DNA from 3 places in the Mesorhizobium sp. LjRoot246 genome. Region 1 is predicted to be linked to each of the others. Evidence: predicted binding sites of a transcription regulator. Region 1 holds the regulator's gene; each other region holds the start of a gene.
What was found. Region 1 encodes PhoB, which activates phosphate uptake and scavenging genes when phosphate is short. Its sites were predicted from a motif close to TGTCATNNANCTGTCAT; they were not measured.
Positions count from the first base shown of each region.

Region 2: a site for PhoB is predicted at 3,637-3,653, ahead of ACSQ3L_RS30490 (ceramide glucosyltransferase). Genes of this name have one in related genera too.
Region 3: a site for PhoB is predicted at 3,806-3,822, ahead of ACSQ3L_RS23285 (RNA degradosome polyphosphate kinase). Genes of this name have one in related genera too.

Region 1 is NZ_CAXUSN020000001.1:1,535,126-1,540,021, forward strand. Features, by position in the region: gene pstA (phosphate ABC transporter permease PstA) at 1-81, shown strand, start outside; gene pstB (phosphate ABC transporter ATP-binding protein PstB) at 99-923, shown strand; gene phoU (phosphate signaling complex protein PhoU) at 950-1,657, shown strand; gene phoB (phosphate regulon transcriptional regulator PhoB) at 1,674-2,363, shown strand; gene ACSQ3L_RS07330 (ROK family protein) at 2,365-3,612, opposite strand; gene xylF (D-xylose ABC transporter substrate-binding protein) at 3,882-4,896, shown strand, end outside.
Region 2 is NZ_CAXUSN020000001.1:6,299,743-6,304,638, forward strand. Features, by position in the region: gene ACSQ3L_RS30480 (2'-deoxycytidine 5'-triphosphate deaminase) at 1-904, opposite strand, end outside; SAM riboswitch at 1,043-1,120, shown strand; gene ACSQ3L_RS30485 (O-succinylhomoserine sulfhydrylase) at 1,179-2,366, shown strand; gene ACSQ3L_RS30490 (ceramide glucosyltransferase) at 2,380-3,531, opposite strand; gene apaG (Co2+/Mg2+ efflux protein ApaG) at 3,762-4,154, shown strand; gene ACSQ3L_RS30500 (Hsp33 family molecular chaperone) at 4,200-4,896, opposite strand, start outside.
Region 3 is NZ_CAXUSN020000001.1:4,738,897-4,743,792, reverse strand. Features, by position in the region: gene ACSQ3L_RS23305 (TIGR02117 family protein) at 21-689, shown strand; gene ACSQ3L_RS23300 (IS4 family transposase) at 876-2,039, opposite strand; gene ACSQ3L_RS23295 (FAD-dependent monooxygenase) at 2,240-3,478, opposite strand; gene ACSQ3L_RS23290 (zinc-finger domain-containing protein) at 3,498-3,743, opposite strand; gene ACSQ3L_RS23285 (RNA degradosome polyphosphate kinase) at 3,951-4,896, shown strand, end outside.

The DNA of each region.
Region 1 (4,896 bases):
ATCATCATCCTGCTCGTCTTCCTTATGGCCATGAACATCACCGCGATCGTGCTTCGGCGTCGGTTCGAGCGGCGCTGGTAGAAAAAAGGCATTTTGGTATGAACATCATGACCGAACAGTCCCTTGAAAACGCAGTGGGCGACAAGATGAACGCCAAGTCGAACGAAGTGATCAAAATGCGCGGCGACAAGGTCGGCGTGTTCTACGGCGAGAAGCAGGCGCTGTTCGATGTCAATCTCGACGTCCGCCTCAATCAGGTGACGGCGCTGATCGGCCCCTCCGGCTGCGGCAAGTCCACTTTCCTGCGCTGCCTCAACCGCATGAACGACACCATCGATTCAGCGCGGGTAACCGGCAAGATAACGCTCGACGAAGAGGACATCTACGACAAGAACATCGACGTCGTCGAGCTCAGGGCGCGCGTCGGCATGGTGTTCCAGAAGCCCAATCCGTTCCCCAAGTCGATCTACGAGAACGTCGCCTATGGCCCGCGCATCCACGGACTGGCCAAGCGCAAGGCCGACATGGATCAGATCGTCGAGTCGAGCCTGAAGAAGGCGGCAATCTGGAACGAGGTCAAGGACCGCCTGCAGGAACCTGGCACCGGCCTTTCCGGTGGCCAGCAGCAGCGTCTTTGCATTGCGCGCGCCATCGCCGTGTCGCCCGAGGTGATCCTCATGGACGAACCGTGTTCGGCGCTCGACCCGATCGCCACCGCTCGCGTCGAGGAACTGATCGACGAACTGCGTCAGAACTACACGATCGTCATCGTCACCCACTCGATGCAGCAGGCGGCGCGCGTGTCGCAGCGCACCGCGATGTTCCATCTCGGCTATCTGGTTGAGGAGGGAGCCACCGACAAGATGTTCACCACCCCCGACGACAAACGCACCCAGGACTATATCACCGGCCGGTTCGGCTAAGTTCAGGCATACGAGGGACGAAGATCATGGGTGAACATACCGTCGCATCTTTCGATGAGGATCTGGAGCAGATCAGCCGCCTGATCCGCGACATGGGCGATCTCGCCCGCTTGATGGTCAGTGGCTCGACCAAGGCATTGCTCAATTCGGACAATGCGCTTGCACAGCGCGTCGTCTCCGACGACGCCATCATGGACGCGCGCCAGCGTGAGCTCGACGACCGGGCCATCACGCTGATCGCCAAGCGCCAGCCGATGGCCAACGACCTGCGTGCGGTGGTCGGTTCGATCCGCATGGCCGGCGATCTCGAACGCATTGGCGACCTTGCCAAGAACATCGCCAAGCGCGTCGGCACCGTCGGGCTGAGCGTCACGCCGCGCGACCTGTCGCATTCGATCGACGGGATGGCGCAGCTGGTGTTGATCCAGGTGCAGGGCGTGATCGAGGAATATGCGGCGCGCGACGCCGAGGCCTTGGCCAAACTGCGCGCCGACGACGAGCGCATCGACGTGAAATACACCTCCGTGTTTCGCGAGCTGCTGACCTATATGATGGAAGACCCGCGCAACATCACGGCCTGCACGCATCTGTTGTTCTGCGCCAAGAACCTCGAGCGCATCGGCGACCATGTGACCAACATCGCCGAAAATGCCTATTATGTTTTGACCGGCACGCAACTGCCCGCCAATCGTCCGAAGCAGGACGAGACGGCAATGTCCGCGCCAGCGGCATGACAGGGGTAACCAGCCGATGATCGCGCCACGCATCATGGTGGTGGAGGATGAGGAGCCGCTAGGCGTGCTGCTCCGCTACAATCTGGAGTCCGAGGGTTACCAGGTCGAGGTGGTGACGCGCGGCGACGAGGCCGAGATCCGGCTGCAGGAGAACGTTCCCGACCTTCTGGTGCTCGACTGGATGGTGCCGGCGGTTTCCGGCATCGAACTCTGCCGGCGCCTGCGAATGCGTCCAGAGACCGAGCGGCTGCCGATCATCATGCTGACCGCGCGCGGCGAGGAAAGCGATCGCGTGCGCGGCCTGTCGACCGGCGCCGACGACTATCTGGTCAAGCCGTTCTCGACCCCGGAGTTCATGGCCCGCGTCAAGGCGCTGCTGCGCCGCGCCAAACCGGAAGTGCTGTCCAGCGTGCTCAAGGTCGGCGACATCGTGCTCGACCGCGAGTCGCACCGGGTCTATCGCAAGAAGAGCGAGATCCGCCTCGGGCCGACCGAATTCCGCCTGCTCGAATTCATGATGCGTCATCCCGGCCGCGTGTTCTCGCGCAGCCAGCTGCTCGACAATGTCTGGGGCGAGACGATCTACATCGACGAGCGCACGGTCGACGTGCATGTCGGCCGGCTGCGCAAGGCGGTCAACAACGGCCGCATGCCCGACGTCATCCGCACGATCCGAGGCGCGGGCTACGCCATCAGGGAGGACTAACTCAAGCGACGTTCTTACCGACGAGGCCCGCTCTCGCCTGCGCGCCGGGCGCGAAAATCTCCTGATCGACGAAGGTCAGCGCCCGCATCGCGCAGCCTTCGCGGATCAGCGGCAGTTCGTTGGGCTCGGTGTCGAAGGAAATCGATTTCGAGTGCTGGCCGCCGGCGGTCTGGGCGATGGCCTCGCGCAGCGCCGGCTCGATCAGGTCGAAAGCGGCGGCACTGGCGCCGACCATGGCAACGGGTGCCGGGTCGATCAGCGCAAACAGGCTGCCGAGGCCGTAGCCGAGCGCTTCGCCGGCTTTGCGGTAGGCTTCCCGCTCCGGTCCATCCCTTTCGCGGGCCGCGGTCGCCAGGGCGCGCATGTCGGCATCGCTGACATCGGCAACGGGTTCTGCGTCCTCACCCAGTTGCCTTGCGTTGCGCCAGATGGCGTAGTTGCCGGCATAGGCCTCGACGCAGCCGCGCCGTCCGCAGCGACACAGCGCGCCGTTCGGCCGGTGGATCATGTGGCCGAACTCGCCGCCCGAGGAATGGGTGCCGGTGAACAGCTCGCCCTTCAGCACCAGGCCCATGCCGATGCCGTGCGACAGGAGGATGGCGATGAAATCGTCACGGTAGCGCTGGGGATCGCGCCAGCGCAGCGCTATCGCCATCATGTTGCAGTCGTTTTCCATGGTGGCGGGAATGCCGAACTCGTCTTCGAGTATGTCGGCGAAGGCGATATCGGTGTGCGGCGTGATCGGCGACCACAGCATGGCGCGGGCACGCGTGTCGGTGATGCCCTGGATCGCCAGCGCGATGCGGGCAATGCTGCGCACGTCAAGGTCGGGATCTTCGAGGCGGCGCCGCACGATTGCGACGCATTCGCCGATCAGCGCGTCGCGCGGCATGGTCAGCGTGTCCAGCCGGCGCTGTTCCTCGGCGACTACCTGGCCTGCATAGTCGATGACAGTGACGGAGAGAAAATTCAGCGACAGCACCACGGTCATCACCGCCGCCGCTTCGGGATTGAGGCTGAGGCCGACCTGCGGCCGGCCGCGCTTGAGCGAGCCAGCCTCGCTCGGCTTGCTTTCGGTCAGGATGCCTTCGCCAATGAGATCGGAAGAGATCGCCGATATGGTCGAATGGCTGAGTCCGGTTGTCGCGGCGATCTCGGTGCGTGAGGGCTGTCCGGAGCGGCGCACGGCCGCGATCACCATCGCGCGGTTGCGACGGCGCAAATCGTCGTGGCGGATTCCGACCGACATGTTTCTTCACATCCTCCCGGTCGCCGCGGTTCTTCCTGCCCTGGAACGCTGCCGGCAACGCGGTCAAATACTGGCAGACGTAGGCCGACCTGTCATTTATTTATTCCGAGGCTCGAAAAAATTTCGGAAGGACATCAAAATCCATCAGAATCGATGTTGACAGCGTTCGGGTGTTGGATCAGTATTTTTTCGAGGCTCGAAAAAATAGGGCCTCTGTGCCGGCCTTCGGGTCAGTTTGGTCGCGCCATACGCGGCGCAGGGAGGATAATATGAAAAGATTCACAGCCGCCATCCTGGCGGGTGTCGCCATGTCGCTGACGCTCGCGTCGGTCGCGCAGGCGAAGGACAAGGTCATCGGCGTTTCATGGTCCAACTTCCAGGAAGAGCGCTGGAAGACCGACGAGGCTGCGATGAAAACGGCGATCGAGGCCGCCGGCGACAAATACATCTCCGCCGATGCGCAGTCCAATCCCGGCAAGCAGCTTACCGATGTCGAGAGCCTGATCTCGCAGGGCGCCAATTCGCTGATCATCCTGGCGCAGGATGCCTCGGCCATCGGCCCGGCCGTGCAGAAGGCGCTGGACGAAGGCATTCCGGTCGTCGGCTATGACCGGCTGATCGAGAACAAGGACGTCTTCTACCTGACCTTCGACAACAAGGAAGTCGGCCGCATGCAGGCCCGCGAAGTGTTCAAGGCCAAGCCGGAAGGCAACTATGTCTTCATCAAGGGTTCGGGTGCCGATCCGAATGCCGATTTCCTGTTCGCCGGCTCCATGGAAGTGCTCAAGGACGCCATCGACAGCGGCAAGATCAAGAATGTCGGCGAGGCCTATACTGACGGCTGGCTGCCCGCCAATGCCCAGAAGAACATGGAACAGTTCCTGACCGCCAACGACAACAAGGTCGATGCAGTGGTCGCGGCCAATGACGGCACCGCAGGCGGCGTCGTCGCGGCGCTGACGGCGCAGGGCCTTGCCGGCACCGTGCCAGTCTCGGGCCAGGACGGCGACCATGCAGCACTCAACCGCATCGCTCTCGGCACGCAGACCGTGTCGGTGTGGAAGGACGCGCGCGAACTCGGCAAGAACGCCGCCGAGATCGCCTCGCAGCTCGCCGACGGCAAGAAGACAGGTGACATTGCCGGCGCCAAGGACTTCACGACGCCGGGCGGCAACACCGTCAAGTCGCTGTTCCTGACCCCAGTTGCCATCACCAAGGACAATCTCAACGTCGTCATCGACGCCGGCTGGATCAAGAAGGACGAAGTCTGCGCGGGCGTTGCGG
Region 2 (4,896 bases), 4.8 Mb from region 1:
TGCCGCCGGACGCGGAGTGGCCGAAGCCCGGATCGAAGAAGCCGGCGTAGTGGACGCGGAACTCGCCGACCAGCGGATCGAAGGGCGTCATCTCGGCGGCGTAGAAGGGCGGCACATGCACCGCCTCCTGGCTGACGAGGATATAGAATTCATCAGGGTCGAGCACCAGTTCGCCGGCGCCGCTCTTGTGGATCGGCTCCCAGAAGTCGACGACCTCCTGTGCCGCACGCTTGTCGACATCGACGAGGCCGGTGTGATGCTTGCCGCGATAGCCGACCAGCCCGTTTTGATCGCCGTTGAGGTCGATAGACAGCGCGATGCCGCCGCCGGAAATGTTGGGCGGTTCGGTGGCGACCAGCGTCTGCGCGCGATGCAGGTCGTGCAGCTCGGCTTCCGAGAGCAGCGCATTGCCGGTGCGGAAACGGATCTGCGACAGACGCGAGCCGGTGCGCACGACGATCGGGAAGGTGCGCGGGCTGACCTCCAGATAGAGCGGCCCGTGATAGCCGGCGGCGATCTTGTCGAACTCGTGGCCGCGATCGGTCATGACGCGCGTGAAGATGTCGAGCCGTCCGGTCGAGCTTTTCGGATTCGCCGAGGCCGAAATACCCGCCGGCAATGCCAGGCTTTCGAGCAGCGGCACGATATAGACGCAGCCGGTTTCCAGCACAGCGCCCTCGGCCAGATTGATCTCGTGCAGCTTCAGCCGGTCGAGCTTTTCCGAAACCTTGTGGTTGGGACCCGGCAGGAAGGAGGCACGCACCCGCCAGGCCTTGTCGCCGAGCCTTAGATCAAGACTGGCCGGCTGGATCTGATCGGCATCGAGCGCACGCGCCGACTTCAGCGCGCCGGACTGGAACAGCGCCGATATGTCCTGGTCGGGAAGAATGCCTGTCTGCCGCAAGGCTCCACTCCTAGACAAGACGATTTTCTTGTCGCAGGTTCTTGTCGCAAAACCGTGGAACACTTTTGCGGAACCTGCTTGGTACAAACCTCTTAATGAAGCCGGCAATTGACGCAAGCGCGGTGCGGGTCTAAAGGGTCGTTATCCCGTGGTGATTTGGCCGGTCGGCTTGCAGCCACGTTAAACAAGTCGCTAAAGGACCGTCGGGCCGCAAGGCCGTATGGACCGGTTGCGACTTTCGCGGCCGGTTTTTTTTGTGTCTGGAAGAAGAGCGATGAGCACCAAGAAGCGCAACTGGAAGCCTCAGACGGCACTCGTGCACAGCGGAACGCTGCGTTCCGGTTTCGGCGAAACGTCGGAAGCGATTTACCTCACCCAGGGCTATGTCTACGAAACGGCGCAGGCCGCCGAAGCCCGTTTCAAGGGCGAAGAACCGGGCTTCATCTATTCGCGCTACGCCAATCCGACCGTCGACATGTTCGAGAAACGCATGTGCGCGCTCGAAGGTGCGGAAGACGCGCGCGCCACCGCCTCCGGCATGGCCGCGGTGACGGCTGCCCTTCTGTGCAGTGCCAAGGCCGGCGACCATATCGTGGCGGCGCGCGCGCTGTTCGGCTCCTGCCGCTGGGTGGTCGAGACGCTGGCGCCGAGATACGGCATCGAGGCGACGCTGGTCGACGGCACCGACATCGCCAACTGGGAAAAGGCGGTCAAGCCGAACACCAAGCTGTTCTTCCTGGAGAGCCCGACCAATCCGACGCTGGAAGTGGTCGATATCGCCGCTGTCGCCTCGCTTGCCAATTCGATCGGCGCCAGGCTGGTCGTCGACAATGTCTTCGCCACGCCCCTGCAGCAGAAGCCCTTGCAGCTCGGCGCGCATATCGTCGTCTATTCGGCGACCAAGCACATAGACGGCCAGGGGCGCTGTCTCGGCGGCGTCATCCTGTCGGACAAGAAGTGGATCGACGAGAACCTGCACGACTATTTCCGCCATACCGGTCCGAGCCTGTCGCCCTTCAACGCCTGGACGCTGCTGAAGGGCCTGGAGACGCTGCCGCTGCGCGTGCGCCAGCAGACGGAAAGCGCAGGCAAGATCGCGGATTTCCTGGCCGAGCGGCCGGAAATCGCCCGCGTCATCTATCCCGGCCGTGCCGACCACCCGCAGGCCGATATCGTCAAGAAGCAGATGGCGGGCGGCTCGACGCTGATCTGCCTCGACGTCAAGGGCGGCAAACAGGCGGCCTTCGCCCTGCAGAACGCGCTCGACATCGTGCTGATTTCCAACAACCTCGGCGATGCCAAGAGCCTGATCACCCACCCGGCGACGACGACGCACAAGAATCTGAGCGACGAGGCACGCGCCGAACTCGGCATCGGGCCGGGCACGCTCAGGCTGTCGGTTGGCTTGGAAGACACCGACGATCTGCTTGAAGATATCGCGCAGGCGCTGAAGGCCAGATAAGAGGGCTGTCGTTTCAGGCGCCAGACGGCGTCTCTTCCAGTTCGGCCGTCTTGGTGCCGATGGTCATCGCATTGCCGCGCCAGTCGACGGCGCCACCGAGCCAGCCGCGCGCCCACATCGCCGGCAGGATCAGGTCGCGCGCCATGATCGCGGCGATTATGCGTGGCGACAGGTACCAACCTTTGGACCAGGCCAGGGCGCATTCCGGAAGATAGAAGGCCGCCAGCACGGCGATGGCGGTTGCCCAGAGGCCAATGCCGGCGCTTGCCGCAGCAAGCAGCGCAAGCGCCAGCGGCACCACCGCGCCAGTCAGGATTTCGGGTGCGAAGAACAGCGGGAAGGTGACGCGACGCAGGCGCGCCCAGCGGGCCTGACGTGACCAGATCTCGTCAAACCTGCGCCGCCCGAGCGGCTGCTCGAAGGGCGCGGAAACGAGATTGACGCGCAAGCCGAGGCCGTTGACCAGCTTGGTCGCGGCGGCGTCCTCGGCGATCTCGGCGGCCAGCGCGCGGATGCCGCCACTGGCGTCGAGCATCGGCTTGTTCCAGAGCATGCTCTTGCCCTGGGCAAAGCCGAGGCCAAGCGCCTCGCCGGCATATTGCCAGCGCGCCTGCAGCGTGTTGAGGAAGGCGCATTCGACCTCGGCCCAGAAGCCTGCCGGTCGCGAGCCGATCGGGGTCGAACAGACAAGGCCGGTTTCGGGCCGCCATGCGGCCATTAGGTGCTGGACGTAGTCTCTCGGCATCAGCACGTTGGAATCGGCCAGGATGACCCAATCGTGGCGCGCCGCTTCCCAGCCCTTGACGCAATTGTTGAGTTTCGGATTGGCGCTGACGCGGTCGTCGCCGACAAGCAGCCGGGCCGCCACCTTCGGAAACAGGACAATCGCCCTGTTTATCAATTTGACTACCGGATCGTCGGCATGGGCGACGCAGAAAATCAGCTCGTAGCGCGGCCAATCGAGCGAGAAGGCGCGCTCCAGCGTCTCCTGTGTGAATGGTTCGACGCCGCGCGACGGTACGATGATCGACACCGCTTGCTGCTTGCCGGCCGGCGGCGCGATGGTGCGGCGCCGTTTCAGACGCGAAGCGGCAAGCAGGATGCTGGCGAGATTTGAGAGAATGAGAGCGATCGAAAGCGAGGCGGCTATGAGAGTGAGTTCCATCGAAATCCGGTCACTCCAGAATCGGTGCGCATAGCGACCGATTTCAACAGTTCGACAGAGCGCCCGATTCGCGCGGCACCAGTCCGCGCACACCATCATTATCATATGTCACTTAAATGACATTCTTTGTCGGCACCTGCCCACGATGTCGGCCGGAGAAGGCCGCGGTCCGTTGACCTAATCGCACGGAGCGCCGAAAGTTCCGCCGAAGCCGTTTTTTGGAGCCGCTTATGTACAGCGCCGTCACGCGCAACATCGAAGTTCAGGTCAGGCCGTTCTATCTGGAGGACCGCTCGGATCCGGCCGAGAACCGCTATGTCTGGGGCTATCAGATAACGATCGACAACCAGTCGGACGATTTCGTGCAGCTATTGTCGCGCTATTGGCACATCACCGACGGCACCGGCCGGGTCGAGGAGGTGCGAGGCCCCGGCGTCGTCGGCGACCAGCCTGAACTCAATCCCGGCGACAGCTACCAGTATACGTCCGGTTGCCCGCTCTCGACACCGTCCGGCATCATGGTCGGGCACTACACGATGCGCAACAACCGGGGCGAGACGTTCGACATCGCCATCCCCGCGTTCTCACTCGACCTGCCGGGGACGCGGCGGACGGTGAATTAGTTTCGCCTCACCGGCCGCGAAGCGACCGGTGAGGCGTGGTTTTCTTTACTGGGCCGCAAATTCCGCCGGATCGAAGTCATATTGCTTCGAGCAGAATTCGCAGGCGACGTGGATGCCGCCGTCCTCGGTGCTGTCCTTGATCTCCTGCGCGGAAAAACCCTCGAGGATGCCACGGATCTTGTCCCGCGAGCACGAGCACTGGTCGGCGACCGGAACGCCGCCGAAGACGCGCACGCCATGCTCGTGGAACAGCCTGTAGAGCAGCCGCTCGGCGCCGATCGTCGGGTCGATCAGCTCGGTCGGCTCGATGGTGCCGAGCAGCGCCAGCAACTCCTGCCAGGAATTGTCGGCCGGATCGTGGATCTCCTCGCGCGGATCGCCATCGCCACCCGGCAGGTCCGGCACGCGCATGCGCTCGGGCGACTGCGGCAGGAACTGCGCCAGGATGCCACCGGCGCGCCATTGCTCACGAGCACCGCCGGGGCCGGGCGTCAGCAGCTTGGCCACCGACAGCCTGATATCGGTCGGAATCTGCTCCGATTGACGGAAATAGGTGCGTGCCGCATCCTCCAGCGTCTCGCCATCGAGCTGGACGATACCCTGATAGCGCTGCGTATGAGCGCCCTGATCGATGGTCAGCGCGAGAACGCCGCTGCCGAGCAGCGTCTGCTGGGAGGTTTCGCCCGCCGCGACCAGCGATTCCAGCCGGTCGGGATCGAAACGCGCATAGGCGCGCAATGCC
Region 3 (4,896 bases), 3.2 Mb from region 1:
CGTTTGCGGGGCCGCCTTTCGTGAAAAGACTGGGACGTTTTCTTGGCCTTCTGCTGATGGCCGTCGCGCTCGCCGTGACGATGGGCGCACTCGTGCCGCGACCGCTGTGGCCGCCGGCCGCCGCCGCGCCCGCCGTGACCCGCCACATCCTGGTGCTGAACAACCCGATCCACACGGACATCGCCATCCCGGTCGACGATGCCGTGCGCCGGCGCTTCCACTTCCTGGCCGACGCCGGCATACCGGCCGACAGTCCGGAGGTCCGCTACATCGTCTTCGGCTGGGGCGGCCGCGCTTTCTACCTGGAGACGCCGACATGGTCTGAGCTGAAGGCGGTGCCGGTGATGAAGGCACTGACCCTCGACGCGTCGGTCATGCATGTCGATGTCGCCGCTGACATCGTCGAACCGCGCGCGGACGTTGCGGGTTTCGACATCGGCGAGGATCGCTTCGCAGCGCTGCTCGATTTCATCGATGCGAGTTTCCAGCGGGGTCCGAAGGGTCCGATCCTTGTGCCGGATGCGGCCTATTCCAGCTTCGACGGCTTCTACGAAGCCAATGGCCATTTCAACGCGCTGGTCGGCTGCAACACCTGGACGGCGGCGGCGTTGCGTACAGCAGGCCTGCGCACCGGCTGGTGGAACCCGCTGCCGGCTTCGCTCGGCCTGTCGATGCGGCTGTATAATTAGCGTGGGCATTCCGCGAATTGGCAAGCGTCGTGTTCCTTCACACCCCCCTCTGTCCTGCCGGACATCTCCCCCGCAAGGGGGGAGATTGGCAGCTTCGGCATTCCGCTCCCTTCTGCGACGACGGAGATTGGCGAAATCGGCGGTGCCGGCTGATCTCCCCCCTTGCGCAGGGCTGTCCGGGGAAAGTCATTCATATATGAAGGCCATTTGATTGGGGGAGGCTCGGTCTCTTGGTCGGCTTGGATTGACCGGTGGCGGCTTGTCGATGGATTGCATTTTACGCCGCCCAAACAAGTATTGAGCGACCAGTTCTGTGAACCTCAAGATTGGAATAGGGACACGGCGAGTGCGCGCGACAATGCGCAGCAGCGCATATGCGATCATTGCTGCGAAGAGTTGCAGGCGGATCGCATTGTCGTTGTTGCCCAGGAACTTGCGGATCTTGAGGTGCTGCTTGATCCAGCGGAACAGAAGCTCGATTTGCCAGCGACCTTTGTAGAGCCGGCCAATCTCGACGGCCGAGCGCTCCAGATCGTTGGTCAAAAGCGTAATGGTGTCGCCCTCTTGGCGCTGAACGCGCAGGCGGCGCAGGCGCATCGGCAGCTTGCAAACACCCTTGCTGACCAGGCTTACCTCACTGTCTTCCAGAACCAGGAAGCCATCGCCCTGCGGCTCGGCTATGGGGCGATCACACACCAGCGCCAGCCCCATGTTGGCCTTGGGCCGCGTCACGAAGATCGATCCGGCTTCGGCGATCGCCGTCCACCAGCCGTAGTGGCAGTAGCCCTTGTCGAACACGTAGGTCGCCGCAGCTTCGATCGTGATCTGGCGGCCGATCTGGGCGTCGTTGACGTTGGCGTCGGTGATGTCAAGCACGCGCGGACAGTCGACCTTCGGGTCATAGACGACATGCATCTTCATGCCGCGGATGCGCCCATTCGACTTGGCCCAATCGCACAGTTTGCCGAGCGGAATGGGGGTCGAGTCGATCAGCCGCAGCATTTCTTTGCTCTCGCGGCGCATCTGCCGGTCGAGTTGGTCGGCCACAAGGCCGAACGCCTCGGCAAAGACGGCCACCGGACGCCGTCTGTTGGCGTCCGACAAGGTCGAACGCGTCAGGGGACCGCTGCCCAGGTGATAATGATGCTGGCTGTTGGCGTTCCAGCCGGCTTCCAGGCCACGCAAGCCGCTGCTGCCGCAGAACTGGGCATAGATCAGCGCCACCAGATGATCCCAGCTCCTGAACGATTTGTCGTAGGCATCCCCGTCGTGGCGATCCACAATCGCTTGGAATCGACGCCGATCGATGGCTTCAAGAAGCTGCCCGAAGATGCTAGGTGCAAAGCGCATGCCCCGTTCCTTTTCTGAGTCTCGACAACCAGAGAGAAGACGGACAAAACCCGTTTTACGGGGCATGCACATGCGGCATTTCGATTCACTCAATAAGTTCCCCGGACAGCCCTGCCCCTTGCGGGGGAGATGTCCGGCAGGACAGAGGGGGGTGCTGTCCCGCCGGCCGATTGTGCTTTTAGCTAGCGGTTCCGGCACGCTTAGCGTCGGATGATCTGCGGTTGCCACCCATAGAGCCAATCCAAATCCGCCGCGAGTTTTTCCGACGAGCGCACCTTCAGGAACAGATTGCGGGCGATCGCTACCGGACCCGCGGCATGCCAGGCGAGCCGGTTGACAGCGCCGCGTCTGGTGACCTGCGCTACACGAGGCCGCCGCAACTGTTCCCAGACCGCAAGCCCAGCTAGAGGGTCTGCGGGCAAGTCGGCAACGACAGCTGCAAGCGTCGCCGCATCCTCGATCGCCATGGCCGCACCTTGCGCCGCGAACGGCGTCATCGCATGCGCGGCGTCACCGATCAGCGCGATGCCGGTCGGTGTTGTCCAGGACTGTTGCGGATCGACAGTATGGATCGGCCACGCCGTCCACGGGCCGGCCTGCTCGACCAGACGGGTAAGTCCTGCCGCGGTGCCGCGCAGGGCACCGGTCAGGATTCCGGCATCGCCATTGCCGGACCAGCCCTCGGCGATACGGTCCCCCTTGGTGAAGGCGGCGAGATTGAAGGCAGCGCCCTTGCTGACGGGATAGGCGACCATATGGAAGCCGGGATGCAGGAAGGTGGTGACACAATTGGTTGCACCGATCGCGGCAAAGGCCTGTCCGGCAGCGCTGTCGGCGCGAATGGTGGCACGCCAGGCCAGTTCGCCCGAAAACCGGCTTCTCGACGAGGTCGCTCTTTGGGCCGAATCGACAAGCCTGCGCACCGACGACCAGACGCCATCGGCGCCGACCAGCAGGAGGCCCTCGGCCTCGATGGTCCTGCCGTCGATCTCGGCCGTCGCGGTGATGCCATGCGGGCCGGTGGCGACGCTGCCGACGCGCGCGCCGGTGGTGAGATGGATATCCGGCATCTCTGCAACCCGTGCCATCAACGCACTCTGCAGGTCGGCGCGATGCGCCACGAGATAGGGGGCTCCCCAACGCCTTTCTCCGGCTTGTCCCAGCGGCACCCGCGCGAGTTCGCGCAGCGTTGCGGCGTCCTTCAAGACCACGGCTTCCGGCCGCACCGCTGCCGGCAGCAGCCTGTCGAGCACACCAAGCTGGCGAAGGATGCGTGTCGCGTTGGGAGAAAGCTGGATGCCGGCGCCTGCTGCTTCCAGGCGCGGTGCCTGTTCGAACACACGCACACAATAGCCGCGTTCGGCGAACGCAACGGCCGCGGTCAGCCCGGCGACGCCCGCTCCGGCGATAACGACTTGCCGGGATCGCGTGTCGTCCATCGGGCCTGCCGCGGAAGGGTCAGGCGGCCTGATCGATATAGAGGCAGCCTGCCGGCAGCGTTTCGGTCGCCTTCAGCTTCGGCGAATAACGGTAGAGCGTCGAGCAATAGGGGCAGACTTTTTCGTTGTCGTCGCCCATGTCGAGAAACACATGCGGGTGGTCGAAAGGCGGATTGGCGCCCGTGCACATGAATTCCCTGACGCCGATGTCGATCGCCGGATAGCCCGCATCGTTCTGAAAATGGGGAATGGAACCGCCTGCCATCGTCGTCTCCTTAATCTCGTAGAATTGCATCTGGATCATAACCCATCTCTTTGCAAGATCGATGAAATGAAACTGTCGCAAAAGCCTGTCAGAGGATAAGTTAAGCCGGTTAACCCATGATCCGAAAACCGATTTCGGTTTTCGGGAGGGACCATGTGTCGCTATAGAGACTAGCTAACCGGCCAGTGCGCGGGAAGAGCGGGAATCATGAACGAACTGAAGCCGGTGCAAAGCGAATTCATCGACGGCGAGGCGGCAAGCCCGGAAGGCGGCAATCCGGACCGTTTCGTCAACCGCGAATTTTCCTGGCTGCAGTTCAACCGGCGCGTTCTTGAGGAATCGCTGAACCTCAATCATCCATTGCTGGAGCGTGTCCGCTTCCTGTCGATATCGGCTGCCAATCTCGACGAGTTCTTCATGGTGCGCGTTGCTGGCCTCGCCGGCCAGGTGCGCGAAGGCATCGTGCTGAAGAGCCCCGACGGGCGCACCCCAGAACAGCAGCTCGAACAGCTGCTGCGTGAGGTCGAGCGGCTGCAGGAGGACCAGCAGAAGAGCCTTTCGGCGCTCACCGTGCTGCTCAACAAGGAAGGCATCGAGAGCATCACCCGCGATGCGCTGACCAAGGACGAGAAGGTCTGGCTGGAAGACCATTTCCAGGAGCAGGTGTTCCCAGTGCTCACCCCGCTGTCGATCGACCCGGCGCATCCGTTCCCGTTCATCCCCAATCTCGGCTTCTCGATGGCGCTGCAATTGCGCCATCGCAAGAACGGCGAAGAGATGAGCGCGCTGCTGCGCCTGCCGGTGGCGCTGAAGCGCTTCATCCGCCTGCCGGACCGCAAGCGCCATGTCCGCTTCATCCCGCTGGAGGAGGCTGTCGGCCTGTATATCGGCAAACTCTTCCCTGGCTACGAGGTCAAGGGCTCCGGCACATTCCGCATCATCCGCGACAGCGATATCGAGGTCGAGGAGGAATCGGAAGATCTCGTGCGCCTGTTCGAGACGGCGCTGAAGCGCCGCCGCCGCGGATCGGTGATCCGCATCGAGTTCGACGTACTGATGCCGGCGGAACTGCGCGACTTCGTCGCCGGCGAACTTGGCGTGTCGTCGAGCCGCATCAGCGTTCTGACCGGGCCGCTGGCGCTCAGCCAGATTT